Regions from separate parts of the Mammaliicoccus sciuri genome, predicted to be linked through region 1. Evidence: riboswitches for the same ligand, from Rfam matches in the RefSeq annotation. Region 1 holds a riboswitch; each other region holds the start of a gene.
What was found. A riboswitch is a leader RNA that binds a small molecule or an ion and turns the genes downstream of it on or off. The one in region 1 is predicted to bind S-adenosylmethionine.
Positions count from the first base shown of each region.

Region 2: linked by a shared signal. The riboswitch ahead of MUA60_RS02900 (hypothetical protein) and the one ahead of MUA60_RS11870 (methionine ABC transporter ATP-binding protein) in region 1 are both predicted to bind S-adenosylmethionine.
Region 3: linked by a shared signal. The riboswitch ahead of metX (homoserine O-acetyltransferase MetX) and the one ahead of MUA60_RS11870 (methionine ABC transporter ATP-binding protein) in region 1 are both predicted to bind S-adenosylmethionine.
Region 4: linked by a shared signal. The riboswitch ahead of MUA60_RS04295 (M20 family metallopeptidase) and the one ahead of MUA60_RS11870 (methionine ABC transporter ATP-binding protein) in region 1 are both predicted to bind S-adenosylmethionine.

Region 1 covers NZ_CP094824.1:2,286,338-2,294,072, reverse strand. Annotated here, with positions in the region: gene aroD (type I 3-dehydroquinate dehydratase) at 1-73, shown strand, start outside; gene MUA60_RS11900 (nitroreductase family protein) at 202-741, shown strand; gene MUA60_RS11895 (thioredoxin family protein) at 793-1,113, opposite strand; gene MUA60_RS11890 (arsenate reductase family protein) at 1,255-1,608, shown strand; gene gcvH (glycine cleavage system protein GcvH) at 1,676-2,056, shown strand; gene MUA60_RS11880 (toprim domain-containing protein) at 2,160-2,564, shown strand; gene MUA60_RS11875 (thioredoxin family protein) at 2,521-2,844, shown strand; SAM riboswitch class I at 2,874-2,980, shown strand; gene MUA60_RS11870 (methionine ABC transporter ATP-binding protein) at 3,057-4,082, shown strand; gene MUA60_RS11865 (methionine ABC transporter permease) at 4,075-4,770, shown strand; gene MUA60_RS11860 (MetQ/NlpA family ABC transporter substrate-binding protein) at 4,783-5,604, shown strand; gene MUA60_RS11855 (short chain dehydrogenase) at 5,734-6,339, shown strand; one part of gene MUA60_RS11850 (IS3 family transposase) at 6,548-7,222, shown strand; one part of gene MUA60_RS11850 (IS3 family transposase) at 7,225-7,735, shown strand, end outside.
Region 2 covers NZ_CP094824.1:601,971-609,705, reverse strand. Annotated here, with positions in the region: gene MUA60_RS02920 (FTR1 family iron permease) at 1-1,277, opposite strand, end outside; gene efeB (iron uptake transporter deferrochelatase/peroxidase subunit) at 1,252-2,490, opposite strand; gene efeO (iron uptake system protein EfeO) at 2,497-3,357, opposite strand; gene MUA60_RS02905 (PepSY domain-containing protein) at 3,595-4,257, opposite strand; SAM riboswitch class I at 4,389-4,488, shown strand; gene MUA60_RS02900 (hypothetical protein) at 4,563-4,781, shown strand; gene MUA60_RS02895 (NAD(P)/FAD-dependent oxidoreductase) at 4,832-5,722, opposite strand; gene MUA60_RS02890 (RrF2 family transcriptional regulator) at 5,793-6,173, opposite strand; gene MUA60_RS02885 (ABC transporter ATP-binding protein) at 6,297-7,735, opposite strand, start outside.
Region 3 covers NZ_CP094824.1:20,838-28,572, reverse strand. Annotated here, with positions in the region: gene MUA60_RS00125 (DHH family phosphoesterase) at 1-850, opposite strand, end outside; gene MUA60_RS00120 (DUF2232 domain-containing protein) at 865-1,782, opposite strand; gene metX (homoserine O-acetyltransferase MetX) at 1,864-2,832, opposite strand; SAM riboswitch class I at 2,903-3,004, opposite strand; gene MUA60_RS00110 (AzlD domain-containing protein) at 3,071-3,286, opposite strand; gene MUA60_RS00105 (AzlC family ABC transporter permease) at 3,393-4,037, opposite strand; one part of gene MUA60_RS00100 (IS3 family transposase) at 4,460-5,134, shown strand; one part of gene MUA60_RS00100 (IS3 family transposase) at 5,137-6,012, shown strand; gene MUA60_RS00095 (YceI family protein) at 6,144-6,659, opposite strand; gene serS (serine--tRNA ligase) at 6,784-7,735, opposite strand, start outside.
Region 4 covers NZ_CP094824.1:851,219-858,953, reverse strand. Annotated here, with positions in the region: gene MUA60_RS04320 (TrmB family transcriptional regulator) at 1-278, shown strand, start outside; gene MUA60_RS04315 (hypothetical protein) at 352-873, opposite strand; gene MUA60_RS04310 (hypothetical protein) at 876-1,640, opposite strand; gene MUA60_RS04305 (DUF2750 domain-containing protein) at 1,818-2,480, opposite strand; gene ldmS (L-aspartate--L-methionine ligase LdmS) at 2,576-3,769, opposite strand; gene MUA60_RS04295 (M20 family metallopeptidase) at 3,766-4,953, opposite strand; SAM riboswitch class I at 5,013-5,112, opposite strand; gene MUA60_RS04290 (GrpB family protein) at 5,156-5,698, opposite strand; gene MUA60_RS04285 (S-ribosylhomocysteine lyase) at 5,836-6,303, shown strand; gene MUA60_RS04280 (DoxX family protein) at 6,703-7,053, opposite strand; gene deoB (phosphopentomutase) at 7,053-7,735, opposite strand, start outside.

The DNA.
Region 1 (7,735 bases):
AGGTAAAGAAGCAGCACCAGGTCAAATTCATGTTAAAGATATTAAAGAACAGTTAGCTTTATATCAAAATTAATCACTGTATTATGCATAATAATGATGAAGCGAGTGTAGAAATCTTTAGGATAATTCTAGATTTCTATCTCGCTTCTTTATTTTATGATACAATTGATAATAATTATCAATGAATTAGGAGTGTAAATAATGGAATTAAAGAAAGCGATTGAAGAAAGAAGAAGCGTCAAAAAATATGATTATGATATGTATATAGACGAAGAAAAAGTATTTTCTTTAGTTGATTTAGCAACATACGCACCTAACCATGGTATGAGAGAACCTTGGAGACTAGTGTATATCAATAAAAAACAAATTCCTGAATTTGCAGAAGAAGTTGCACAATCAGCATTTGTTAATGATCCAGCTAAACAAGAAAAATATATCAATAAAGTGACTAAAGTTGGTGGCATGTTTGTCATCTTGTCAAAAAGAGACTCAAGACAAAAAGAAAATCTTGAAAATCAAATGGCAATCGGCGCATTTGTACAGAATTTAATGTTATTGATGCATGATGAGGGAATGGGTTCATGTTGGAAAACACCTGCATTTATATTTAATCCATCATTTAGAAAAACAGTCGGCGCTCAGGATGATGAAGATGTATGTGGATTTTTATATTTAACTGAAAAAGACTCAAGTGTAAAAGCTGCCGAAAGAAAAAATAAATCATTAATCACTGAATGGTAATAACAAAACCCACAACTGAGATCTTATACTCAATTGTGGGCTTTAATATGATTATTTTAAGTTCTCAGCTAAGAACGCTTTAACATCTTCTGGTGTTTTTGCGTTTGCTGAATGTAAGTGTGCAAGTTTTTCGTTGTTTTTAAATACTAATAAACTTGGTATTCCCATTACATCATTTTCGGTTGCTGCTTCTGGAACTTGGTCACGATTGATTTGATACCAATTGTATTGATTGTATTCATCGATGATAGGATCGATCCATTGATTCATTCTTGTGCAATCTGGACACCAATCTGCGAAGAATTTAACGACAACTGGTTCATCGCTTTGTGTAATTTCTTCAAATTCAGTATATTGACTTATTGTTCTCATATTTATTCTGCTCCTTAGAAATAATGATTATAAGGTAAGTATATCTTATTTCTAATATTTAAAAAAATATTTAACTCATTACTACATGTTCTGTACTAATATTGTTATAATGAAATTAAATAGACATATGGAGGTAAAGACATGATAAAATTTTATCAATATCCTAATTGTACAACTTGTAAAAAAGCAGCAAAGTTCTTAGAAATGAACGGTGCCAGTTTTGAACCGATTGATATTACTCAATTAACACCAACAGCTAAAGAATTAAAAGATATCATTGATGGGACAGACATCAATGTTAATCAATTATTTAATACTCGAGGCGCTAAATATCGCGAATTGGGATTAAAAGATAAAATGGATGATTTATCAGACAACGAAAAGTTTGATTTATTAGCATCTGATGGCATGTTAATTAAAAGACCTTTAGCCGTTTTAGGAAATAAAGTGACACTTGGATTTAAAGAAGACGAATATCGTCAAACTTGGTTATAAAAATAGTTGCTTGAATAATGGCTTTATGTCATGATTATAATTGAATTACATATAGGAGGGGATTACTTTGACAGTGCCTAGTGAGTTAAAATATTCAAAAGAACATGAATGGGTAAAAGTAGATGGAGATATCGTAACAATCGGTATTACTGATTTTGCTCAATCAGAATTAGGGGACATCGTGTTTGTTGAGTTACCAGAAGAAGGTGACGAATTAACTAGTGGAGATTCATTCGGTAGTGTAGAATCTGTTAAAACAGTTTCTGAACTATATGCACCACTTTCTGGTAAAGTCGTTGAAGTAAACGAAGAACTAGAAGATAGCCCTGAGTTTGTTAATGAATCATCATATGATAAAGCTTGGATGGTCAAAGTTGAACTATCTGATAAAGCTCAATTAGATGAATTATTAGATGCAGACGCTTATAGCGAAATGATAGGTGAATAACATAACATTAAACTCCACGATACTGATGTGTCATGGAGTTTTTTTAAAATATTTATCATGAAACTGAACTGTAATACTATCTCATTTGTAGAAGGTGATATTCATGGCGATGATTAAAAAGATTATAATCGTAGAAGGTATTTCTGATAAAAAACGAGTGGAAGAAGTATTAAATGATCATGTTCATATTATTTGTACCCATGGAACGATGGGGGTCGAAAAAATGGATGAGCTACTAGAAGAAATATACGGTTCTCAAGTGTATGTCTTAGTAGATCAAGATAAGGAAGGTAAGAAAATTGGAAAATGGTTTAAGAAATTTGTGAGTGAAAGCCAGCATATTTATATTGATTCTACATTTTCTGAAGTAGCGCGCTGTCCAAGACAATATTTAGCGAATGTGTTAAACTATCATGGTTTTATAGTTAAGAATGATTTTGTATTGAAAGGGAAGTATCGTTACCATGAAACACACAGAAATATTGAACGATATATACAAGCATTTTGATAAAGATATCCATTTATTATTTGGATATACGCCAACATGTGGAACGTGCAAAATATCAGAACGCATGTTAGATATTGCAAACGAAGTTTCACAATTACCTATTAATAAGTGTGACTTAAATTTTTATCCAGAATTCTGTAAAGAATTTGAAATCATGTCAGTACCCGTACTTTTTATCATGCATAAAGATCAAGTTATCCGTCGAATCTATGCCTTTCAGTCTGTTCCGTATATATTAGAGAATATTCAAAAAGTTATTGACGATAAAAACTTATCATGATAGTATGAATTTAATTAAATACGTAATAACTCTTATCAAGAGTGGTGGAGGGATGTGCCCTTTGAAGCCCGGCAACCGTCATATAAATATGAAATGGTGCCAATTCACAAAAAGTGTTAACTTTTGGAGATGAGAGAAAGACAAATTTTTGACGCCTTTCTCTTATTTTAAGAGTGAGGCGTTTTTAATTTAGAGATTAGGAGGCAACAGATTTGATCGAGTTAAATAAAGTTGTTAAAACTTTCAAAACAAAAAAAGGTGACATAACAGCTGTTGACCATGTTGACTTAAAAATAGATAAAGGAAGTATATATGGTGTAATTGGATTTTCTGGTGCAGGTAAAAGTACACTTATACGTATGTTTAACGGCCTAGAAACACCTACTGAGGGAGAGGTAATTGTAGACGGTGCAAACATTGGACAATTATCGAAACAAGACCTTAGATTAAAAAGACAAAAAGTAAGCATGATTTTCCAACATTTCAACTTACTTTGGTCTAGAACAGTTAAAGATAACATCGCATTTCCATTAGAAATCGCTGGTGTATCTAAAAGTGAAATTGATGAGAGAACTAAAGCACTCATCAAAAGAGTTGGTTTAGAAGGACGCGAAAATGCCTATCCTTCACAACTATCAGGAGGGCAAAAACAAAGAGTAGGTATTGCCCGTGCACTTGCTAATGACCCACATGTCTTATTATGTGACGAAGCAACAAGTGCACTCGATCCGCAAACTACTGATGAAATATTAGATTTGTTAGTAGATATTAATAAAGAACTGGATTTAACAATCATACTGATTACACATGAAATGCATGTCATTAGAAAAATTTGTGACCATGTAGCAGTCATGGAAAACGGTAAGTTTGTTGAAGAGGGAGAAGTTATTAACGTATTTAATAACCCTCAAACTTATGTTACACAACGATTTGTTAAAGATGATCTTAAAGCAGATGATTTACAAAGAACTTTACAAGACTTTAAGAAAGAACAACCAAATGGTGAAATTTGGAAGTTAAACTTCGTTGGTGGAACAAGTTCTGATCCAGTATTAGCGAAAATTATAAAAACTTATAATATCGATATTAACGTTATCGAAGGTGACGTTAAATTAACTCAAAACGGTACATTTGGACATATGATCGTTCATTTACCTCAAGGAGATTATTCTAAAGAAACAATTAAGCAAGAATTGAATAATCTAGGCGTGAAAGTAGAGGTGAACGTAGGTGAATAAATCATTTGGAGATATCATAACAGAAATGGTCACGATGCCTAACGTACGATGGGATGCTGTATGGGAAGCATTGTATGAAACGTTATATATGACGATTATTTCTACAGTATTTACTTTAGTATTTGGATTAATCTTAGGAACTTTACTATTTTTAACATCAAGAGGAACATCTAAAAGTTCACGTGTATTTTATTCAATCGTTTCATTTGTCGTGAACCTATTTAGAGCTATTCCATTTATCATATTAATATTATTATTACTACCATTTACGGACATTTTACTAGGTACAATTAGTGGACCTAAAGGCGCTTTACCAGCATTGATTATTGGTGCATCACCATTTTATGCGCGACTTGTTGAAATCGGCATGAAAGAAATTGATAAAGGTGTTATTGAAGCGGCAGTTTCAATGGGTGCTACTACTTGGACAGTCGTTCGAAAAGTATTAATAAAAGAATCATTACCTGCTTTAGTATCGGGTATCACAGTTACAGCCATTGCTTTAGTTGGATCAACTGCTATAGCCGGTGTAATTGGTGCAGGTGGTTTAGGTAACTTAGCTTACCTAACTGGATTTACACGAAATCAAAATGACGTCATTTTAGTTTCAACAATCTTTATTTTAATTATTGTTTTTATTATCCAATTTATTGGAGATTTAATTGTAAAAAGAATTGATAAACGTTAAGGAGTGTTTTAAATGAAAAAAGTATTTGGGTTATTATTTATTTCGATTTTAACAGTCGTGCTAGTAGCTTGTGGTGGCGGTAGTGGCGACAAGAAAGAAAAGAACGAAACAATTAAAATTGGTGCATCACCAGCACCTCATGCTGAAATTTTAGAAGAAGCTAAACCACTTCTTAAAAAAGAAGGTTATGACTTAGAAATCAAGACAATCAATGATTACACAACACCTAACAAATTATTAGACAAAGGTGAACTTGATGCAAATTTCTTCCAACATACACCATACTTAAAAACTGAATCAAAAGAAAAAGGATATAAAATTGAATCAGCAGGTAACGTACATTTAGAGCCAATGGCAGTTTACTCTAAAAAATACAAAAAATTATCTGACTTACCAAAAAATGCAACAGTTTATGTATCGAACAATCCAGCAGAAGAAGGTAGATTCATATCATTCTTCGTTAAAGAAGGATTAATCAAAATCAAAGACGGCGTTAAACCAGTTGACGCAACATTTGATGACATCGTAGAAAACAAGAAAAATATTAAATTCAACAATAAACAATCAGCAGAATTTTTACCTAAATCTTATCAAGCAGACGAAGGTGACGCTACAATCATCAACTCTAACTTTGCAATCGAACAAGGATTAAATCCACTTAAAGATTCAATTGCAGTTGAAGGAAAAGATTCACCATACGCAAACTTAATTGCAGTTCAAAAAGGTCATAAAGATGACAAAGAAATTAAAGCTTTAATGAAAGTCTTACAATCTAAAGAAATTAAAGACTTCATCAACAAGAAATATGACGGAGCTGTAATTCCAGCGAAATAAGAAATTATAAAAACATCTAGCCATAAGGTTAGATGTTTTTTGTATTATTACTCATCTTTGGGCATTATGTTTGTGTATGCTTTCATTTATAGATAAAATTTATTTAATTAATTGAAAAGGTGGTAAATTATGAAGATTATATTAGTTGGTGCTAATGGTACTATTGGGTCAGCAGTGGCAGAAGAACTTGCGTCAAACGGACATGAAGTTGTGAAAGTTGGACGTAATTCAGGTGACTATCAAATGGATATGTCTAATATAGAAGATATTAAATTAATGTTTGAACAAATTCAAAATGTAGATGCAGTTGTTTCTACTGCAGGTGCAGCGAATTTTGATGATTTATCTGACTTAACACCTGAATCAAATGAAGTTGCTGTTACAAGTAAATTACTTGGACAAATCAACTTAGTACTGATCGGACAACATTATATTAATGATGGCGGAAGTTTCACATTAACAACTGGTGTGATTATGGACGAACCAATCAAAGGTGGCGTTTCATCAGCAATGGCTGGTGGTGGTATTCAAGCATTTGTGAAATCAGCTGCATATGAATTAAAACGTGATTTAAGAATTAATAATGTAAGTCCAAATGTAATTGAAGAAGCACTCGAAGATTATGGTGATTTCTTTAAAGGTTATCAAGCAGTCCCAGCTAAAAAAGCCGCTAAAGCATACTTGAAAAGTGTAGAAGGTATTCATTCCGGTCAAACATACCGAGTTTATGAATAATATTTGATAAAAAGCAGTCGATCTCCCTTTGTAAACGGAGAGTCGACTGCTCTTTGTTTTAGTAGAGATGAAAATATGGTCAAGGTGCACGAAGACTGGTAGATATCGTGCGATAGGGTATAAAAATAGTGTATAACTCACGAAGATTGTGTATTATTCCCTATAGAGTAGACATTAAAAAAACTAAAACTCTATAGGGGGTATTTTTATGTATAAAACTAGACTACCTGTTAAACTGTATCAGGAAATCTTCGATTTGCATGAAAAGGGTTATTCCTTTCAAAATGTAATTGATAAGTTAAATTTAGATATTAGTGATAGTGTGATTCGATTTAAATATAAAGTGTATAAGCAACATGGTATAACAGCACTTATAAATAAGAAACGAAATAAAATCTATACACGCGAATTTAAAGAAAAAGTTGTTAAAGAATATCTAGAGACTAATAAGACGTATTCAGATCTAGCATCCTATTACAATATTTCACATCATGCTACTTTAAAAAATTGGGTGGTAAAGTATACTGAAGGAAAGGAAAATAAATCTTATTTTCCATATCTGGAGGTAGACACTATGAATACTAGAAAAACAACATTTGAAGAGAGAATTGAAATAGCTAAATATTGTATTGAAAATAATAGAGACTTTAATAAGACAGCTGAAAAGTACCAAGTTAACTATTCACAAGTCTATAATTGGGTAAAAAAGTATGAAAAACATGGTGATATTGGTTTAGTAGATGGTAGAGGTAAAGGAAAACCAGTTGAAGCTTTAACTAGAGAAGAAGAACTTGAATTAAAAATAAAAGCACTTGAACAAAGAAATAAATTTCTCCAAATGGAGAATGAGGTATTAAAAAAGCAGGAAGAAATAGAGAGGCAGTTGATGAATCGAAAATCAAGCAAATAGCAGCATACAAGACAATCGAAGCATTAAAAGATAAGTATCCAATCAAATGGATATGCGCCGCACTTGAAATATCGAGAGCAAGTTATTATAAATGGAAAAACAGAGAGGTTTCAGAATCTGAAAGATTCAATAACGAATTAAAAGATGAGATTTTCAGGATTTATCATGAACATGATGGCATATATGGATATCGAAGAATTTATATTTATCTGAGATTATATACTAAATTCCAGGTTAATCATAAACGCGTATATAGAATTATGAAGAAGTATGGATTAAAAGCTGTCATTAGAAAAAAGAGAAGGCAATATAAACTTAGTAAGCCAGAAATCACTTCTCAAAATATCCTAAACAGAAAATTTACAACAAGTAAAGTTAATAAGGTCTGGTTAACAGATGTGACAGAATTTAAATTGAAAAATGGATTTAAAGTGTATTTAAGCGCTATTTATGATTTAGGTGCTAAGAAAGTCATCAGCCATGTAG
Region 2 (7,735 bases), 1.2 Mb from region 1:
GTAGACATAGCTTTATCCATATTTTTGTTGATGAAGTTCTGCCACGAATCTAAACTAGATTTAGAGTGCAACCAGATACCTACGATGATCATTAATATCACAGATCCAATACCTACTAAACCTTCTGTTAATTCTCTTGTTGAACCTAAGTTTTCAAATATCGCTTTAAATATGAAAGCTAACGCAATACTTAATACAATACCAATGACACTACCTGTAACAATCCATCTTGATGCTTTTGTTTGTTCAGATTTACGTGTTACAGTAAGTAACGCCATTATAATGAGCAGTGCTTCTACACCTTCACGTAATAAGATTAAAGCTGCATCCCAAAATGTATAGCTCGTCTTAGAAATGGTTGATTTAATTTCTTGATTGAGCGTTTCTAATTGGCTACCAATATCATCTTTATTATCTTCATCAAGTTGACCTGCATATTGAGGAATTTTTTGTTCTATTTTAGTGTACAACGCACCATTTCTCGTGCTAATTTCACTCTCAACATTTGGCCATGCAATAATAAATTGTTGTAACGCTTGCTTTGATTTAGCTAAATCATCATTTTTGATATTTTTAATCGCAGTATCTAAATGTTCATTTAAAATGTTAACATCTTGATCACTTGTTTTAGCATCTGATTTTTTCCCTGCATGATAATCATCAAGTTCTTTTTTCAATTGATCGACTTGCATTTGTGCACTATTCGCATCTACTTTATCTTTCGTTAATTCAATTCTTGTAAACATTAATGCAGTTTCAACTTGACCATATCTGCCAATATCTTCTTCTCGAACAATTTTTTCATTCTTTGTCCAAGTCGCATTTAATTGATTGTTAATCGTTTTTGCTTTTTCAAAATCTTTATCTGAGATCGCCTTTGTTATATTTTTAATCAATGGCTGCATTTCATTTTGTAACTGATCTCGTTTCTTCTTTTTATCAACAGGATTTAATACTTTTTCATAATCAATTAAATCAGAAGTCAGTGTATTTAGCGCACTTTCTCTATCTTTTTGAGACGTTGTTTTTTCAATTTTTTCGATATCTTGATCTATTTTTTTCACAAGTTTATGGTCTTTTTTATTCGTACTTTGCCAATTATCTTTAATCTCTTTGAAATGCTTGTCGAATGCCTTTTCGTCTTTATCTTGTATCGCAGATTTGGCATCTGTCACACTAATATAAATATCGCTTAAGCTCGTTTCTGCTTTAGCGGTCAAAGATAGTAGCATAAATAGTATTGCAACTAAACTAAATACGATTGAATAACGTTTCACCTAAATATCCTCCTTCTTGGACACCTGGTAAACATAGAAAAATACCTGAACCTCGATGTGTAATATATTCATTTAATTTATCAATAGCACCCATTTTATTTTGGATTTTAATAAATTGTTCCGGTGATTTTTGAAATGCTAGGAAGAGTAATCCTGCATCAAAAGCACCTGTGTTTGCGTTTATACCATCTGAATATGAAAAAGATCTTCTTAATAAATTCGTTTTAGATGCTTTTGCTAAACTGACATGCGATTCTTTTTCTATCAAGTTCTCGCCATTTTTATCTTTTATATCAGGGTCAAATGTATCAAATTCTTTTTCTTTACCAATTGGCGCACCAGAATGACGGTATCTACCAAATGTGGCTTCTTGTTCACCTAAAGCCGTTCTATCCCATGTTTCTAACAACATTTGAATTCTTCTTGCGACTAAATATGAACCATTTTTAGCCCAACCATCTTGTATAAAGACGTATTCATTCAAATCACTTTTATTTTGGACATTAGGATTACCTGTTCCATCTTTAAAAGAGAATAAATTTCTAGGTGTTTCTTTCTTACCATCCTTTTCTTCAAATGAGTTAAATCCTGCTTGGCTCCACTTCATTGAAACTTCACCTTTAGCCACTCTAATTAAATTTCTAATGGCATGAAAATTAACTTGTGGATCATCTGAGCATGCTTGTATACAAATGTCTCCACCTGAATAGTCTTCATCAATTTGATCTTTAGGAAAATGTGGTAAATCTTTTAATAAATCTGGTTTATGCTTTTTCAATCCAACTTTTTCAAAGAATGAAGGGCTTATACCAAAAGTAAGAGACAGACGACTGGCGTCTAAGCCAATCGTCTCCCCTGTATCTGGACTTGGTAACATTTTGTTTTTACCAATCTCTTTTACATATTCACCATTCATTAAATGAACACTATAATTTGTCCATACTTTAAACATTTCTTTAACATCTAAAATTGACATTTTATTAATGCTTAGAACGACAAAGTAAATGTGTTTTTGTTGTTCTGTCGTGATGCCAGACTGATATTTACCATAGAAATTGATTTTATTTTTTACGCCTGTTTTATCTTTAGCAAAGTATTGAGATGCAAGAAAAGTACCGCCTACACCTGTAGAACCTATCAGTAGACCTGCACCACCAACACCAGCGAGTTTTAGAAAATCTCTTCTAGCTATATGATTTTCATTATTAGACATCAATCATCACTCCGTAATAACAGCCATTTGACTTAAAGATTCCCCTAATTTATCAACAGCTTCAGAAAGTTTTTTCGTTTCATCTTTAGATAGTTTCGTATAGTCTTCATATCCACCATCTTTAGTCTTATATTGATCTAATAATTTATTAACATTATCGAATCTTTCTTGAGTTGTATCAGCAAGCTTTTTATCTTTATCTGCTACTTTATCTTTAAATATTTCAAAGATTTTTTCTGCCCCTTCGATGTTTGCTTTAAAGTCATATAAATCTGTGTGTGAATAAATTTCTTCTTCACCTGTAATTTTTGAGCTAGATACTTCATTTAATAAGTCGATTGAACCTTGTAACATTAATTTAGGTGTCACATCTACTGTATCTACTTTTGCACGTAACTCTTTAGTGTCTTTTAATAATTGATCAGCAACTGGTGCCATATCTTTAGTTGTATTATCTTCCCATAATGCTTTTTCAATTTTGTGGTAACCTGACCATTCGTCTTCTTTATTTTCTTCTTTCATATCTGCTAAACGTGCATCAATTTTCGGATCTAAATCACCGAAACTTTCAGCAACTGGCTCAGATCTTTCATAGTACATACGCGCTTTAGGATAAATTTCTTTAGCTTTTTCGATATCGTCTGCTTTAACCGCTTCAACGAACTTTTCAGTATCAGCTAAGAATTTATCTAATTGTTCTGTTGTAAAATCTTTATAAGCTTTAGTTTCTTTAGAGAAATCCGCTTTTTCAGACTTTTTCGTTTCCTTTGTTTCTTTTTTATCTTCATTTTCTTTCTTATCAGCGCTATTCCCACACGCTGTTAAAATTAAAGTACTTGCTAATAAAGTTGTTGCTAACTTTTTCATCATAACACTTCCTATCTAATTGATTATCATTATTATCTTTAATTTATGCCTATAATGTGCAATAGTCAATAAAAATTTTATAGAATTCATAGAAAATACAAATATAAGGCTGTACCTATAGTATTTATGTAATGAAATTTTTTCAAACTTCATGCGAAATGCTAATTGAGAATGATAATCAATAAATAAACATAAAAAAACATAGGATAAAATGAATTATCCTATGTTCTTAATAAATTAATCTGTTTCTTGTTCAAGAATTTCTTTAGACTTAGCATCAATTGTAAATTCTGTTGATTCTTTATTACCTTCTTTTAACTCAATAGAATAAACAAGTTTGCCATTATCTTCACTTAGTGACCATTCTTTAATATCACCTTTAGCTTTGTCTCGTGCTACTTTAAGTGCATCTTCGAATTTAGCAACATCTGATAATTTGAATGTTTGATCATTATCATCACTATCTTCTTGTTCTTTTTCAACATTCGTAACAGATTTATCATCTGCATTTATCAGTACTTTATTTTCATTTGTTCCATCAGCTAATTCAACTTTATAACTCCACTCGCCTGTTTCTTTTTCAAAAGATAGATCTTTAAGTTCACCTTTTGATTCTTTTTGTGCAGCTTTTACAGCATCTTCAGGAGAGACTTTAATGTCATCCCATTTAACTGTATTTTTAGTTGCTTTGTCTGAACTTTGATCATCATCTGTGTTTTGATCATCGTCTGAATCTTGGTCATCTGTATTTTGATCGTCGTTACTATTTTCTTTAGTTGTTTGTTCTGTTTTTTCATCATTTTGATTTTCTTTTTTATCATTGTTATCACCGTCACCATTACCACATGCTGCTAACACGATACCTGCTGACAACAATAAAGAAAGCATTTTATACTTCATAATCTATTCCTCCTATGCTTCATATTCAGTTAATATATAGACCACCTCAAACCTTTTAAACATTTAGATTTTAAAAATTAGGCAAAATACAATTAATTCGTTATGATTAAGAAACAATAAAATAGCTCGTAGTCTTATTAAGAGTAGGCGGAGGGAATTGGCCCGATGAAACCTCAGCAACAGGCGTATGTACTGTGCTAAATCCAACAAGTTTAACTTGAAAGATAAGAAGATTCTCTAAACAGCTCTTCTTAATCTTAAGATGAGCTGTTTTATTGTAACTATCAAATTAGGAGGCAATAAATATGAGAACAAGAGACGATATTTTATCAGAACTATTAGAATTGCAGGCAAATCCACCAAGAAGTTATTCAGGTTCAATAGGTAAGACTCAGAAGAAGAACGCTTTAATCCAAGAATTATGCAGAGTTGAGAATACAATACTTCAACCAACTTCAGATTCTGAACATCGCAATGTTCAATTTGGTGACTTTGAAATTAATATTAAAATAACTAAAAAATAAGCATTCTAAAACAGGCTAAGACATTACATTATGTCCCAGCCTGTTTTTATTTATGATTCCATAATGATTTGCATTGCTACAAATTTTGCGACTTGATTACCATTTGCTGCTGCGTCTATTAGTTGAGATGCCATGAAATCTTTACTTTCACCTGCTACAAACAATCCTGGTATAGATGATTCACCTAACTCATTAATTTTTATTTTTCCGTTGTCTTCTCTTTCAATATCGGACGCTTTTAAAAATTCAAAATCAGTATCCCACTTCACACCAATGATTGCACCGCTTCTATTGATACGTTCACCATTTTTAAAGATAACTTCATTAATTTGTCCTTCATGATGTTTAAATTCCGCTACTTCGCTTTCCACTAATGTGATATGTTTACTTTCAATAAACGCTTTATCTTCTTCAGTTAATAATGAAAAATCACGGCTACTTATAACGATATCGTCTGTCCAATTGTTAATAAGCATCGCCATATGTTTCACATGCTCAGGTTGAACAGCTACGAGTAATGGTTTATGTTTCAATTCATATCCATCACACCACGGACAATAAAAGACAGATTTGCCACAACTTTCTTTTAAACCTTCAATTTCTGGTAATGTTTCCCGTAAACCTGTACATACCATAATTTTTTTAGCTTTATATTGTTGGTTGGCTGTTTCAACAATAAAGTTATGCTCCTCTTTCAATATGTTTAACACCGTGTCATTAATTCGCGTTACATCATCATATTGATCAACATCATGTTCTCCTTTAGCTCTCAATTCTTCAGGTCTTACACTGTCTTGCGTTAAAAATGCATGTGAATGCTGTGTCACTTTATTTCTCGCATTATTATTGTCTATCACTAACGTCTTTTTTAAAGCTCTTCCTAACGTGAGTGCACTCGCTAATCCTGCTGGCCCTCCACCTATTGCGATACAATCAAACATAGCATTTCCACCTTTCATAACTATTGTAGAGTCGTAATATCTATAATTGATAGATAAAAAAAGATTTAACTTACATTAAATCTTTTAAAGTTTTATTTTTCAAAGCTTGCGTCATTTCATCTTCAGCAGAAGTTAATATCGCTTGTATCTTACATTCTGGACCGTGATTAAAGCTATCTTCAAGTGTACTTTGATGACCATCAATTGCAGTAATAATATCATAGACAGTTATGTCTTCCCAATTATTAACTAAATAATAACCGCCTTTTGCACCAGATGCAGATTTTATGACGTTTGCCTTTACTAATTGCGTTAATATTTTAGATAAATATGTTACAGACACATTTAACGTTTCAGATAAACTTTTAACATTGATGGGCTGTTGGTCTCTTTTAGCAATTAAATATGCCAAAGCATGCAGCCCATAGTCTGACCCTTTAGAAATCTTCATGTTACACCTCTTAATCATAGATATTAACACTCTATAATAACAACTTTAAACTGAAAGTCTATTATTTAGCTCAAAATAAAAAATGCAGAGACCTTTTTCTTCATAAAGATCTCCGGCAGTATGTTAAAATTCTTCAATTTGTTCAAACTGTGACATGTATAAATCTTTGTATTTACCGCCTTTATCCACGAGTTCATCATGACTGCCCATTTCTTGAATTTGACCTTGTTCAATATATACAATTCTATCGACATGTCTAATCGTACTCAGTCTATGCGCAATGATCAGTGATGTTCGACCACGTGATAAATTCTTAAATGCTGATTGTATTTTATTTTCAGTTTCAACATCTAAAGCACTCGTAGCTTCATCAAGAATAATAATTGGCGGATTCTTCAAGAACATTCTCGCAATTGAAATACGTTGCTTTTGTCCACCGGATAATTTTGTACCGCGTTCCCCAACGACAGTATCTAAACCTTCTGGCAATTCATCTACAAACGTTCTTAATTGTGCTTGGTCAACTGCGTAATTAATTTCTTCTTCCGTTGCATTTAAATTACCATAAATAATATTATCTCTTAATGTTCCACCGAAAAGAAATACATCTTGCTGTACAACACCAATTTGTTTTCTTAATGATTCCAACTTATAAGATTTAATGTCTCGATTATCGATTTTAATCTTACCTTGTAACGGATCATAGAACCTTGGTAATAACGAACAAATTGTCGTTTTACCTCCCCCACTCGGTCCTACAAGTGCTACTTTTTCACCTTGTTCAATTTTGATAGATAGCTGATTTAAGATTAATTTCTCTGAATATTTGAATGATACATCTTCATATTCAATCGTATCTGGTTCATCTATAAATTCGATAGCATCGTCATTATCTTTAATTTCTGGATCCATATTTACGATTTCTTTAAAATTTTTGAATCCAGCAATACCTTTAGGAAATAGTTCAATAACCATATTAATAGACTCTAACGGTTTAAATAACAGATTTGTAATCATAATAAACGCTACAAATCCACCATATGACAGTGATCCATTTAATACAAAATAACTTCCTAAAATCAGTACAAAGATTAACGTTAATTTTTGAGCAATATGACTAATCGACAAGTTCCAAGACATATAAGAATATGCTTTTAATTTTGTCGCTCTAAAATTATCATTGACCTTTTTAAATCTTGCTAATTCGTGACCTTCATTTGTAAATGCTTGTACAAGACGCATACCACCAACATTATCAGCAATAAGCTCATTAAATCTCGAAACATTGCTAAATAAGTTTTTAAAAGCACCTGACATTTTTTGATTAAAGTAAATCGTTAATACAAAAATAATCGGTACAACACAGAACGTAATAAGCGCGAGTTTCACATCGATTGTCAACATAATAACAAACGAACCGACAAGCGTCATAACTGCTACAAACACATCTTCAGGTTCATGGTGAGCAACTTCTCCAATATCCATTAAATCGTTCGTTAATCGTCCAATGATTTTACCTGATTTTTGGTTATCAAAGAATCCAAAATTCATTTTTTGAATAT
Region 3 (7,735 bases), 660 kb from region 1:
CTAAACTTGATTGTGATAGTTCACCTAATTCAATTAAGTTCTCACTACCTTCACCAATACCGATACTCAGTGTTAATTGGTGACCGAGGTCTCTTGTCTTATCTCTTAAATCATCTAATAAGTTGAACTTCAACGTTTCGATATCTTCTAATATACTCTTGTTTAATAGCGCGATAAATTGATCAGCACTATAGCGTTTAATAAACAATTGATAACGTGATGACCAGTCATCTATAACGCTTGTAATCAGACTATTGATTTCTGAACGTTGAGAGTCATTCATGTTCTGTGTAATTTCATCAAAGTTATCTAAAAAAATAGTTGCTATGATTGGTTTTTCATTTTCATATAATTCATATACACGGGAAGATTCAGTAATATCAAACAGATAAATAGAGTGTTCATCTTCAGTATAAGTGACTTTATATTTGTATGATCCTTCTTCAATCTCTACTTCTGAAGTATTTTCTAATCTTTTTAAGATATTTGGAAATACTTCGTTAATTGGTTCGTCTAAAACGTCTCGTTCTAATCGTTTATTAACAAAATTATTAATCCATTCGATATGATCATTTTTGTCTAATAATATGACACCTATTGGTAAGTCACTGACTGCACTTGTTTTACTTTTCGTAATTCTACCGGCTAAACTCCCAATATATAAATCTAATTTCAAAAAGCTCTGTCTAACAAAAAATATGCTTACTGCAATTAGAATTATCGTAGCAACCGTCGAAATAATCGCCCAAAATATTGAATTAAAAAAACTGAATACGACTAACACCAAAGCTAATATCATCATAATAATGTACGGAAATATTAGGGCTTTTTTAACAGATTGACGGTTCATAAACTCACCTCAATTTACTTTTTTATACGTTGTTTCAAGTTAAACCAAATGTCCATTAATCCGAATAAGTACGCAAACGGTTTAAATATAAATGCCATTACAAAGATGATGACACCTACTATAATTGGTAATTTTTTAACTTTTACAAATAAATGGAACAACGATAATGCTTGTATAAATATAACCCATTCTAACACAAATTGTAAGTTAGTGACTATGCCATACGCGACGACATTGTCTTGCGTGACAAACAAACTCACAAGTACTGTGATCACAAAAACAAATGCTACGCTTCTATTGATTTGCCACATAAATAATGGTCTGAACACTGGTGTTGCGACTTTGAATTTTCTTAAAATCGGAAACGTCACAACTAAATTCACAAGCACTAATAAGAATACCCACAATACTATATACCCAGGAATGCTCGCTTGTAATATTTCTAATGAAACTTGTAATGATTCTTCGATTTCAGTTGTTATATTGCCACCCATTTGGAAATATGACAGTAATACATCATGATACTGGCTAAAGAATTTGCTTGTTAAAGGTAAGTTTCCCGTAATTTGTAAAATTAACACACTACCTATCGTCAAAATACTCATAAATGTTGTCACTAAGTACAACATACGTTCTTTAGATGTACGCTCAATAAGTAACTGCCCAATAAATACACTCATAAAAATTACAAGTGTCATGGCAGTTAATAAGAATACATGATTAAATAGAACAGTTGCACATAACGTTATGACAACCGTCACAAAAAAGGACGGTTTAGAGCGATACCAAAGAATCGTTCCTGGTATCGTAATAAATGGTATGATCAATATTGCTAATAATGGTACAAAGTTTATAATAGCGGCACTTAGAACTAGTACAAGTGTTGCTATGATTGTCGCTTTTATGTCGACTTTAAAAGACAAATTTTTCACTTCCCAATCTAAATTAAACATCTTTCTCTATTTTACAGATTTTTATCTTTTAAAACAATGTAGGTGACTTTTAAGTTGATATCAGCGTACTTTAAATTTATATAATTTTAAGAAATGATAAACGTTAGGTGCCCAATCTCCAAAATTCAATAAAAAACCATCATGACCAACGTTGTCTTGTACATAGAAATGTCTGTGATATTTAAAGAATCGACCTAAAGCTCTTACTTGGTCATCTGGATATAATAAATCATCCGCAAATCCTAACGTTAATACTTTCGTTTCTAATTGACGTAGACGTTTCTCAACATCATCTCGTCCTCTAAATATGTCATGACTGTCTAATACATCTAACAATGTTAAATAGCAGTCTTTATCGAATACTTCTTTAAATTTATTGCCTTGATATTTTTGGTAGCTTACAACATCATCTGCAGAGAATCTTGATTCATAATCTTTACTTGAACGATACGTTAAAAAGCCAAGCTGTCTTGCGATGCTTAAACCGTCTTGTCCGTTCATATGAATAACTTGCCTAGCAATTTCATTAAATGCTCTACTATATGATGAAGTCTTCTCTGTCGCAGCTAATATGACTGCTTTTTTCACTTCAAACGAACCATCATAAAGCATTTCTAACGTTTGCATTCCACCTAAAGAACCACCAATTAATACGTCTATTTTTTCGTAACCAAATTGTTTCAATCCTAATATGTTTGCTCTCGCAACATCTCTCATCGTCAAATGTTCAGGGAAATCAGGTGTATTCAACCTTGAACTTGATCCATAAGGACTGCCAATTACATTAAATGTTATAAATTGATAATCATTAATTGAAAGGTAACCGCCATCTATAATTTCACGCCACCAACCTGCATGCTCATCATCACCATATGTTAAATGGTTGCCAGTTAACGCATGACAAACTACGACGAGTGGCTGGCCTTTATAACCCACATACTCATATTGAAGTTTCAAGTTATCAATCACTTCACCAGATTCTGTTTCAAAATGTCCAAGATCTACTATGCCTGTTTCTCGAGAAATAATCACATTAAAACCCCCTCTTATTTAAATTGAAAGACTTCTTACTCGTCAAAGAAGTAAGAAGTCCTCATCATCCTTATTATGCGAGTATACTCGTTGGTAGTAGCACCGTATCTGTTATGACCGGTTGCTGAAGTGTCGTCGGGCCAATTCCCTCAACTTCTCTGAATAAGCTTTGCTATGTAATTTATATTAAGAATACTAGAAATGAGCATTTCTTTCAATAAGTTAACGAATGAAATTAAAAGACTAATCTCACAATCGCCATAATAAACATACCGGCTATAACTGTAATCGTTAAACTTCTAAATATGAGTGCTATTAGAATCGTTGGTATCGCGACAATAATGCTCTCAAAATTAAGCGTAAATCCAGCATTACCTTCTTGATTCAACATACCTTCAAGTATTAATGCCGTAAAGAGACATACCGGCACATATTGTAACCACTTGATCACACTTTCAGGTAAATCCGCTTTTGATAACAATACAAAGGAGAAACACGGATAATCCAAGTTAAAACAAAACAACTTAACGTAATTAAAATTAAATACATCGATATACTCATTTATCAAACACCACCCCTACGACAGAAGCAATAATTGTCGACATAATAATAGATAAATAAGTTGGCATAAATAATGTCAGAATAAGCATGCATACAATCGTTAATAAAATTAAATAAAGATATACTAAGACTTTGTTTTTATGTATCGTTTCAAACTGAGCAATTAATAAAAATATAAACATCGCTGTTAAAGCATAATCGAGGCCAAATATTTCAGGTTTAGGTATTAAGTTACCTACTAAACCACCAATAATAGATGTGACAATCCATAATAAATAAGCTGAAATATTTAAACCATGAATCCAAGCCGCATTGAGCGATTTCTCTTTCGCATATTTCGTAATCGCAACACCAAATGACTCATCCGTTACAAGTGTACCTATTCCTATATTCGACCAGAAACCATTACCTTTAAATGCTGGGACTAAAGCCAAACTTTGAAGAAACATTCTTGAGTTAACAAAAAATACCGTCAATAGAATTGCTGAAATAGGGGAGTGGATGGCGACCAACGCACATATAATAAATTGAGCAGCACCCGCATAGACAAAAATAGACAATAATGCAATTTCTAAAATAGATAAACCAGATGATATACCGACAATACCAAACGCTAGCGCAACACTAAAGTACCCAAGCATAGTAGGTATACAGTCTTTAACACCTTGAAGAAACAAACCTTTATTCGTAATACTCGTACTTGTCACAACGATGCCTCCAATCTACAGTTGAAGGTAAGTCTAACGTTTGTCTAACCTCAGTCTTACTTACCTGTAAAGAATTTTAATATGTTTTAGTTTTATCATACCTATATTACTTTATCAATAACACTTGATTAAATATTCGGAAAATAATTAAATAATTTGATATTTGATTGATCATTTGGATTTAGGTGGTCAAGTCTTCGTGTGTTACGCCCTTTTTTTGTACCCTAGCGCACGATATCTATCATTCTTCGTGCGTTATGCCCTTATTTTCCACCCTAGCGCACGATATCTTTCAGTGTATTATTCCCTATAGAGTAGACATTAAAAAAAACTAAAACTCTATAGGGGGTATTTTTATGTATAAAACTAGACTACCTGTTAAACTGTATCAGGAAATCTTCGATTTGCATGAAAAGGGTTATTCCTTTCAAAATATAATTGATAAGTTAAATTTAGATATTAGTGATAGTGTGATTCGATTTAAATATAAAGTGTATAAGCAACATGGTATAACAGCACTTATAAATAAGAATCGAAATAAAATCTATACACGCGAATTTAAAGAAAAAGTTGTTAAAGAATATCTAGAGACTAATAAGACGTATTCAGATCTAGCAGCCTATTACAATATTTCACATCATGCTACTTTAAAAAATTGGGTGGTAAAGTATACTGAAGGAAAGGAAAATAAATCTTATTTTCCATATCTGGAGGTAGACACTATGAATACTAGAAAAACAACATTTGAAGAGAGAATTGAAATAGCTAAATATTGTATTGAAAATAATAGAGACTTTAATAAGACAGCTGAAAAGTACCAAGTTAACTATTCACAAGTCTATAATTGGGTAAAAAAGTATGAAAAACATGGTGATATTGGTTTAGTAGATGGTAGAGGTAAAGGAAAACCAGTTGAAGCTTTAACTAGAGAAGAAGAACTTGAATTAAAAATAAAAGCACTTGAACAAAGAAATAAATTTCTCCAAATGGAGAATGAGGTATTAAAAAAGCAGGAAGAAATAGAGAGGCAGTTGATGAATCGAAAATCAAGCAAATAGCAGCATACAAGACAATCGAAGCATTAAAAGATAAGTATCCAATCAAATGGATATGCGCCGCACTTGAAATATCGAGAGCAAGTTATTATAAATGGAAAAACAGAGAGGTTTCAGAATCTGAAAGATTCAATAACGAATTAAAAGATGAGATTTTCAGGATTTATCATGAACATGATGGCATATATGGATATCGAAGAATTTATATTTATCTGAGATTATATACTAAATTCCAGGTTAATCATAAACGCGTATATAGAATTATGAAGAAGTATGGATTAAAAGTTGTCATTAGAAAAAAGAGAAGGCAATATAAACTTAGTAAGCCAGAAATCACTTCTCAAAATATCCTAAACAGAAAATTTACAACAAGTAAAGTTAATAAGGTCTGGTTAACAGATGTGACAGAATTTAAATTGAAAAATGGATCTAAAGTGTATTTAAGCGCTATTTATGATTTAGGTGCTAAGAAAGTCATCAGCCATGTAGTCTCATCTCAAAACAATAATAAGCTTGTATACGATACCTTTAACAAAGCCATAATTAAAAGAAATACCGAAGGCATTATATTTCATAGCGACAGAGGATTCCAATATACGAGTGTTCTATTTAGAGAGATGATTAAAAATGCTTCTATGAAGCAAAGCATGTCTCGTGTAGGTAGATGTATTGATAATGGTCCTATGGAAGGCTTTTGGGGGTTACTCAAATCAGAGGTATTCAAAGACAAATCTCAAACATTCAATGATATAAAACACGCCACAAAGCAAATAAATGAATATATAAAATTTTATAATTCTAAAAGAATTTCATTAAAAATGGCTGCGCTTATAAAAGCACAGCCAACATATTGATTACTTTTTTAGTGTCTACTTGACAGGGTTATGTTCAAAGTCTTCGTGCACTTATATTCATATCTCAATCCATATAAAAAACAGCAGAAATTCAATTGAATGAATTTCTACTGTTTGATTATATATATGAATTATTCACTTAAACCGAATTCTGCACTTGCTTCGAATTTAACATCTCTACCGATCATTACGCCACCAGTTTCTAATGCTTGGTTAAATGAAACGCCGTATTTTTCACGGTCGATTTTACCAGTTACTGCGAAACCTGTTACTGTTTCACCGTTTAATGGGTTTTTACTTACGCCGTTGAAATCAACGTCGAATGTCTCTTCGTGTGTTACACCAGCGATTGTTAAATCACCTGTAATTGAATCTTCACTGATTGATTTTGTTTCAAATGTAATATTTGGGTTTTCATCTGCACTAAAGAAGTCAGCTGATTTTAAGTGAGCGTCACGGTCAGCGTTTTTAGTGTTGATTGAATCTGCTTTTATTGTAACTGTTGCTTTTAATGTAGAAAGGTCATTGATATCTCCTGATACTTCTACGTTATAATCTTCAAAAGTACCTTTAACGCGAGATACCATTAAATGTTTTACTGTAAATTCTAAACTACTGTGTGCTTTGTCGAAATTGAAATTTGTCATGTTTCAAAACTCCCTTTATTTATTTTGTATACTTAGTATATCAGATATAAAAATTATATTCAAGTGTTAAATCAAAAAAAGAGTAACCAATATATGATTACCCTTTTTGAGAGATTTAACTCATTTATAATTTAATTGTTTTTAAGCCACCCATAAATGGTACTAATACTTCAGGTACAGTGATTGTACCATCTTCATTTTGGTAGTTTTCAACGATTGCAGCAAATGTACGACCTACTGCTAAACCACTTCCGTTTAGTGTGTGTACGTATTCTGGTTTCGCATCTTTGTTTCGTTTAAATCTAATATTTGCTCTTCGTGCTTGGAAATCTGTCATATTTGAACATGAACTGATTTCTTTATAATCGTTGTAACTTGGTAGCCATACTTCTATATCATATGTTTTAGAGCTTCCAAATCCAATATCTCCTGTACATAAGTTCACAGTTCTGTATGGTAATTCTAAAGCTTGTAAAATATTTTCAGCGTGTTGAGTTAACTCTTCTAGCGCTTTAAATGAATCTTCAGGTCTTTCATATCTCACCATTTCAACTTTGTTAAATTGGTGTAATCTAATTAAACCTCTTGTATCTCTACCTGCTGATCCTGCTTCACTTCTGAAACATGCAGATTGTCCTGTAAATTTAATTGGGAATTGTTCATCTTGTAACACTTCATCACGATAGAAGTTTGTTAAAGGTACTTCAGCTGTTGGAATTGTATATAAGCCTTCTTTTTCTACTTTGAATAAATCTTCTTCAAATTTAGGTAATTGGCTTGTACCAAACATAGAATCTGCGTTTACAAGTTGAGGTACCATCATTTCAGCATAACCATGTTGCGTTGTATGCATCGTTACCATGAAGTTCATAAGTGCTCTTTCAAGTTGTGCACCTTGACCTGTTAAGAATACGAAGCGTGCACCTGATACTTTAGCAGCTCTTTCAAAGTCTGCCATTTTAAGACTTTCAACTAAGTCCCAGTGCGCTTTAGATTCAAAATCAAATTGACGTGGTGTACCCCATTTACGTACTTCTACATTATCATCTTCATCTTTACCGACTGGTGTTTCATCA
Region 4 (7,735 bases), 1.4 Mb from region 1:
ACCAACCCGGCTATGATCTCATTAATCATCGTTATACAAACTACGTCAAAAGTTCATTAACACTTAAACCTTTCGTCGTAATCGTAGACGATGAACACATGATTTACGGACAAACAGCAGAATCAAATATGCGCGCTTATATCAGTTATGATCACACACAAATAAAAATGATGAAAGACTACATTTGGCATGACGTCCTAGTCAATAAATATATTAGTAAATTTGAAGAAGATATAGAAGACGAAATAACCTTTAAGAGAAAAACCTTTTTCTCTTAAGGGTTATTATTTGGGATAAATGATTTTACTACGTTGGGATGTAGTAACTACCTTAGTAGTTACTAATAATGTATCAAACAATCTTCCCACCGTCAACACGAATCGGTAAATATAATTTCTTCAACTTATGACCATTACGGTCGAGGTAAACGCATTCCAATTTATGTTTACCTTTAATATTATCAAGGTTAGTGCTAAAACTTAAATGAGCTTCATATTTATCATAAGTCACACTAGCTGTTTTATATTTACTATTTTTTAATTCATATTTTCCGCCACTTGTAGCATATAAATCATCAACAAGTAAAATGAAAGCTCCATCTATGTTTTTTTCAAATTCATATTTTGATCCTTTATTCTTTAAAATCGTCATATCCATATCTATTATTATTTCATTACTAACAGTATGCGCATCTAAATTACTGATTTTTAATTTTCCTACACTTATTTCATGATTATGATTTAATTGAATCTCCTCTTTTTTTAATTCGTAATCTGTAAATTTTTCATTTGCCTTTACATATTGATGGTACCCTACTGAACCAATACTTAAAAATAGAACGACTAAAACGGTAATGATGAGTGTTTTTTTCATAGTTATTCACCTACATTGATGACTTTTTCTTCGCTGCTTAATCTATATATGTATGTAATCAATACAAGATAAATCGATATACAGAATAAACTCGGTAAAAATTGTGAATTATATATACCATATGATATTAATAAGAAATGTATAGGCGATACAATTATATCGACTATCATGAATTCTGTGATTGCATAAAATAGTGTTTGAAGAATGAAAGGTATGAACTTAACAATAAACTTCTCACCAAAATATAATAGTAATGATATTGAGAATACATTTGTTACTATGCCCCATAAACCTACAAACACGATTAATGATAATATAAATAATGTTGGATAATCATAATACAAAGAAATGATCATTGGGTTATCTGAAAAAATGCCACCGAACTGTTTAAGTACAATGTCAGGTTTTATGTTCGGTAAAATCATAAACATTCCTAAAAAATTTATTAAAAGCGGTAAAGTTACCATAATAAACGATACAACACTCGAATAAATTAATGTTTTAAACTTTGATTTCAAATTTAATTTATAAAATAACGTACTAACGCCAATTGAAATGACCAATGGCATAAGTCCTACATATAAAATAGATAATAATGATTCACCTTTAATCATGATATTTTCTGTGTAAGGCGTATACTCTAGTAGTTGATGTTCTCCATGCTCTATTTTGACATTCCACAAATGAATAATGGATATTGAACATAAAAGTAAAAAAGAAATTATAAATTGCCATTTATAAATGATTAATTTTAAGTACTTTAACATATCAACCGCCTCCAATTACTATAATTTACCATTTTTTGATTTATTATAACCTCCAGTTAGTACTTTTACACCAATCGAATAATATTATATTATTAATTAATTGCAATTAATTCAAAAGACAAAAAAAGACGCTTGCTTAATAGCGAGCGTCTTTTTTAATTACATTTATTTAATTATTTAACATGGCATTGCGTTTAAAATGGCTTTTGGATCTGTTACTGTACCGATCATGCCTGATTTTAAATTGATTCCTAATGCGATGTCTTCTTGTTTTAAGTCTTCTAACCATTCTTCAAAGACTTCTGTTTCTACTTCAATAATATCGTATTCTTCAAAGTCATCACGATGTACTTTTTCTGCTAATTTGCGTGTACTCCATACTGTCATCATGTTTGGTAGACTTGCATCTTCTTCTGATACGATAATGAATTGTTTTTGTCCTTTGACTGTTAACCCGTAAACATAGTTTTCGTTGCAAATGTCTTCTGCAAATTCATCTATTCGGATATCATCTAGTTCACTCATAATTTCTTCTATGAATGGAATTGCTTCTACTTTTATTCCGTTATCTTCTGCTGATTTGTCCACAATGAATTGATCTCCTTCATCAAGGATATCATCCATTCCATATGTAACAAATCTATCTAAATCTAACTCCATAATTTTATCGTATTTCGTAATTTCATACGATTTTAAATATGATTCTGCACTTTCTTTCGTTGACCAAATTAGACGAAAATCAGTATCGCCGTCTCTTAAGATTTTACGGTCATTCAACACAACATAAAATCTTTCTTTTGTTAATATTTGTTTAAATTTAGACATATCCTGGATAGCCATTCTACCACCCTTTTCTTTATATTTAATCCCAATAAAATATATTATACGTATTAGGTATAAGTCAATATAAAAGAAGTTAAATTGTAAAAAATTTTTTATTTATTTAGACTACTTAATGCATCTAGAAAAAGTTGCTCTTGCTCTAATGCCTTTTCTTCAGTTTCTGCATGCCAAATTCCAACAAATCTTGATTTTACGTTGTCTTTACCGAAATAGTCACCATCATAGTATGCAAGTGGATAGAGGTAGCCATTTTTGATGAATTGTTCTATTGTATTGATGAAATGCGTGTTATCGCCTGTGGAATGATAACTTAGAAATTTATGAAAGCCTTCATGTAATCGATCTTTCAGTAATAACATACTTGTTGAACCATTTTGTCTAAAGTTTAAATCAATTGCATATACATTGTGGTTGTTATCTACGAGAAGATCAAACCCTGATACACCTTTATAACCATGCTCAACACCATTTTTCATAATTTCATACCCAGCATCTATAACACTTTGTGGTACATAATTTGAATTAACATTACCATTGTAGAAGCCGTATTCATCTGTAAGCTGTTTTACAGCACCTATATATTGTATACCCGTTTTTTCACTATATACGTATTGAACGCAATAATTATCAATTTCTTCAATGAATTGTTCGATGATGATGTATTTTGTATCTGAGGCTTCTTTAATTCTATCAGTTGCTTTCTTTAAATCCGCTTCATTATAACAAATCATCACACCATACCCACCTGCTGTAGGTAACTCGTCTCCCGGTTTAATCACCAATGGTAAATCCCAGTTTTGAATAGCTTGTTCAAATTCTACAGCTTTCACAATTTCACGTTTCGGTAAATATTTACCACCCGTCCATTGTTCAATTTTAGATTTATTGTTTAAATCTATAAATTTAGGTTTATAAACGGCATATTCTTCGTCTTTACATAAATGTTGACCATGTATGTATTGGAAGAATATTTTTTTATTGTCAGCTGTTAACTGTTGTAGTAAATGTTCATATTGCGTTCTATCTTTAAAAGTATATATATTGCTCGGAATATCCACATTTACTAATTTTAAAATTCTTTTAACATTATCTGTTAAACATGCTTCATGAACGATCATGGGCATATTACTGATAATCATTTCTCTTGCTGTTAAAAAATTAGATTGTGCTTCTTCAGCTTTTAACCAAGGATTATCTTCATACGAAGGTCTCGCATTATATACAATATCTTCTTCATATAAATCTCTTAACGTTAAATTGAGTGGTTTCCTATATTCTTTGTTCATAACAAGTTCTCCCTTAATGTTTGATGATGCTCAATGATTTCATTTCTAAGGGATACATTCTCTATAAGTTCTAATCCCATTGATGCCAATATTTTCGCACCGTTAATTAATGCCTTATCACCCTTTGTACTTGCAGCAGCTTGGCAAAATTCTTTCGTATGGCCGACTAAATTAGATGGTCCAATTTTAATGTGTGGATGAATAGTCGGTACGATATGACTTACATTCCCCGTATCAGTAGAACCAAAACCAAAATCATCATCAATGACTTCTTCCCCAACTTGTTCAGCGTGCTTTCTAAATAATTCGTCTAGTGGCTTATTAATTACGAATTCATTTACACCATTTTGAATTGGTCTTAATTCATATGTACCACCTGTTTGTATAGCTGCCCCTTCAGCTATTTTTCTCACTTTATCAGTAAGAATATCTAATTCTTTACGTGAAGTGGCACGCGTATAAAAACGTGCATGTGTAAAGTCAGGAATAATATTCGCTGCTTCACCACCATTTAATATGACACCATGCACTTTATCTGTCTTTTTAATTTGTTGTCTTAACATGCTCACCCCATTAAAGAAAGATAACATAGCATCTAACGCATTAACCGCTTCAAAAGCATTTTCAGAGGCATGAGCGCTTCGTCCATAGAATTTAACATCAAATACATCTACAGCTAACGAAGGCACTGTCACGTACGTCTCATGGCCAGGATGGACCATTAGTGCAATATCAATATTATCGATAATGCCAGCTTTCACATAAGTTGCTTTTGCACTACCATTAATACCCCCTTCTTCAGCAGGACAACCTAACACGACAACTTTGCCACCAACTTGATCAATCACTTTAGACAAACTGATACCTGCTAACACACTTGAAGTCCCAATAATATTATGACCACACGCATGACCAAGACCAGGTAATGCATCATATTCTGCTAAATATGCAATAGTTGGTCCTTCTTTTCCTGAGTCATACGTTGCAATGAAACCAGTCGGATGCTTCGCAATATTCTTCTCTATCTTAAAATGATGACTCTTTAATTGATCGCTTAATAAACGTGATGCAAATACTTCTTCATTTCCTAATTCAGGACGCTCATGAATTTGATGACTCATTGATAAATATAAATGTCTATTTTGTTCTATATAATTAATAATATTTTGCGATAAGTTACTCATTAATGATTCACCTTTCCAATATAAAAGCGCACTACTTTGTAAGGAGTGCGCCAATCGTTCTTTTATCTTCCAGTAACAAACTGTAGGAATTGGCACCTTTCCATTATGGGAGGTTGCTGGACTTCATCGGGCCCTTCCCTCAGTCTCTCTTGATAATTCGTATGAAATTTGAATTTAATTCTAACTTTCTTACTCGGATATGTCAATGATTTGTTGCAATATCATTGGATTTTAAGTACCATTTTTCTGCTTTTTTCTCGAATTCTTTAATCATGCTGTCTTTACCTTTATAGTACTGTTCACTGTCATCAGGAAATTCAATGACTAAGTCATGCTTGAGACGACTATATCTTTCTCTTTCACCATTAAAAGCTCTTAAATAATCTCTAAATGACAATAATCTTAAAATATGTGGGCTACCTTCATCATAAATATGTAAATGGTGAGATACTGCACCGTAATGATCATATTTTTTGAAATATCGATTACCGATAACACCACGTTCTCCTTTAGACTCATATCCTAAAGCTGATAATTCATGTGTAAATTCATCAATCGATTTACTATCTTTCACAACTATTAATATATCTATAATCGGCTTCGCAGATAATCCAGGAATAGCCGTTGATCCTATATGTTCAATGCTGATACTATGTTCTTTCAATAACGACTGTAAATATTTTTTCTCTTCAAGAAAAAGGTGTTGCCATATACTGTCGTAAGGGACTACTCGTAAACGTTCCATCTCATCACCTAATTTCAGAATAATTTATTAATATTATCTTATAAAGTAACATAGAAAGAAAGTAAAAGAAATCTGAATTGATTGTTTTTTCAAAATTAACTTGATATAATGATGCCGAAATCAAAGGAGGAATCTTCATGACAAAAATGAATGTAGAAAGTTTTAATTTAGATCATACGATAGTAGACGCACCATTTGTGAGACTTGCGGGAATCAAAGAAGGACTTAATGGTGATGTTATTCATAAATATGATATTCGATTTAAACAACCTAACAAAGAACATATGGAAATGCCTGCATTACATTCCTTAGAACATTTAATGGCTGAGAACATTAGAAACCATACAGACAAAGTGGTAGACGTAAGTCCAATGGGATGTCAAACAGGATTTTATGCTTCATTCATCAATCATGACGATTATGATGACGTACTTGCTATATTAGAAGCAACACTTAAAGACGTAGAACAAGCAACAGAAGTCCCAGCATGTAACGAAGTACAATGCGGATGGGCAGCAAGCCATTCATTAGAAGGCGCACAACAATTAGCAACTGAATTTTTAGCAGAACGCGATAATTGGAAAAATATCTTTAAAGAAGATTAATGAGGAAAGCCCAGGATATGACCTGGGCTTTTTTTATGTTGGAATGGCTGGGTGTTGCGAACACTTTCGGGTAAACTTGTTTATAACGGGAGCGTTGTGAACACTTCTGCCCAAACTTGTTCATAACGAGGGTTTTGATTACAAAACTCGGTCGAAGTGTTACTATGGGCCGCCTTAATTACAAAAGTCGGTCAAAGTTATACTATGGACTGCCTTAGTTACAAAACTACTGAGAATTGTAATTATTGGTCTCCTTATTTGCACTTCTCACCAAACTTGCTAATAACGACACCTAATATCTAACTCCCCCAACATTATATTCACCTAATCACTACTTCAAACTCACCCCCAAATAAAAAAGAGTTTGGGATACGATGTCCCAAACTCTCTATATAAATATTACATTTTTCTTACTAGTTTAATCATCACATATTGTAGTGGTAATCTACCCCACAACGCCCATTTTGGTAATTGTTTACCGTTTAATGGGATGTTCTTTTGTGCCATATAAACATTTGCTGGAAATACAGCTACTAAGAACCATTCGATTAATTTTTTCATTAAGCTACTAGGCTTTTTGATCATTAACATGATACCAAATACGATTTCCATCACGCCTGTTATCCAAACAATTGCTTTTTTAAATGGTAAATAGTTTGGAACGATTGCTTCAAAACCTTCTGATCTCAAAAAATGCATCACACCTGCAAATGAAAATCCTATTCCAAATAATCGTCTAACTATATTCATTACTTAATCCCCATCTCATTTAAATAGCTTTTACCGAATTCAGGTAGCGTCACATTAAAGTTATCTGCAATTGTTGCACCAATTGAACTAAATGTATCATCACCTGATAATTCATGATATTCTTTAACGCTTGGACTATACATTAATAATGGTACATATTCACGTGTATGATCTGTACCTGGAGCAGTTGGATCGTTACCGTGGTCAGCAGTAATAATAACTAAGTCATCTTCATTTAATACTGCTTGTAAGTCTTCTAATCGGTTATCAAAGTCTTTAATAGCTTGTGCGTAACCTTCTTTATCTCTTCTATGACCATATAATGCATCAAAATCAACTAAGTTTAAGAAGCTCATTCCAGTGAAATCACTTTTTACAACATCGATTAATTGATCCATACCGTCCATGTTATCTTTGGTTCTAATAGCTTTCGTAACACCTTCACCATCGTAAATGTCATTAATTTTACCGATTGCAATGACATCGTAATCAGCATCTTTTAAAGTATTCATTACTGTTTTACCAAAAGGTTTCAATGCATAGTCATGTCTGTTTGATGTTCTAGTGAAGTTACCTGGCTCGCCAACGTATGGACGTGCAATAATTCTTCCTATTAGATATTTAGGATCTTTCGTAAGCTCTCTTACTTTCTCACAAATATCATATAATTCTTCTAAAGGAA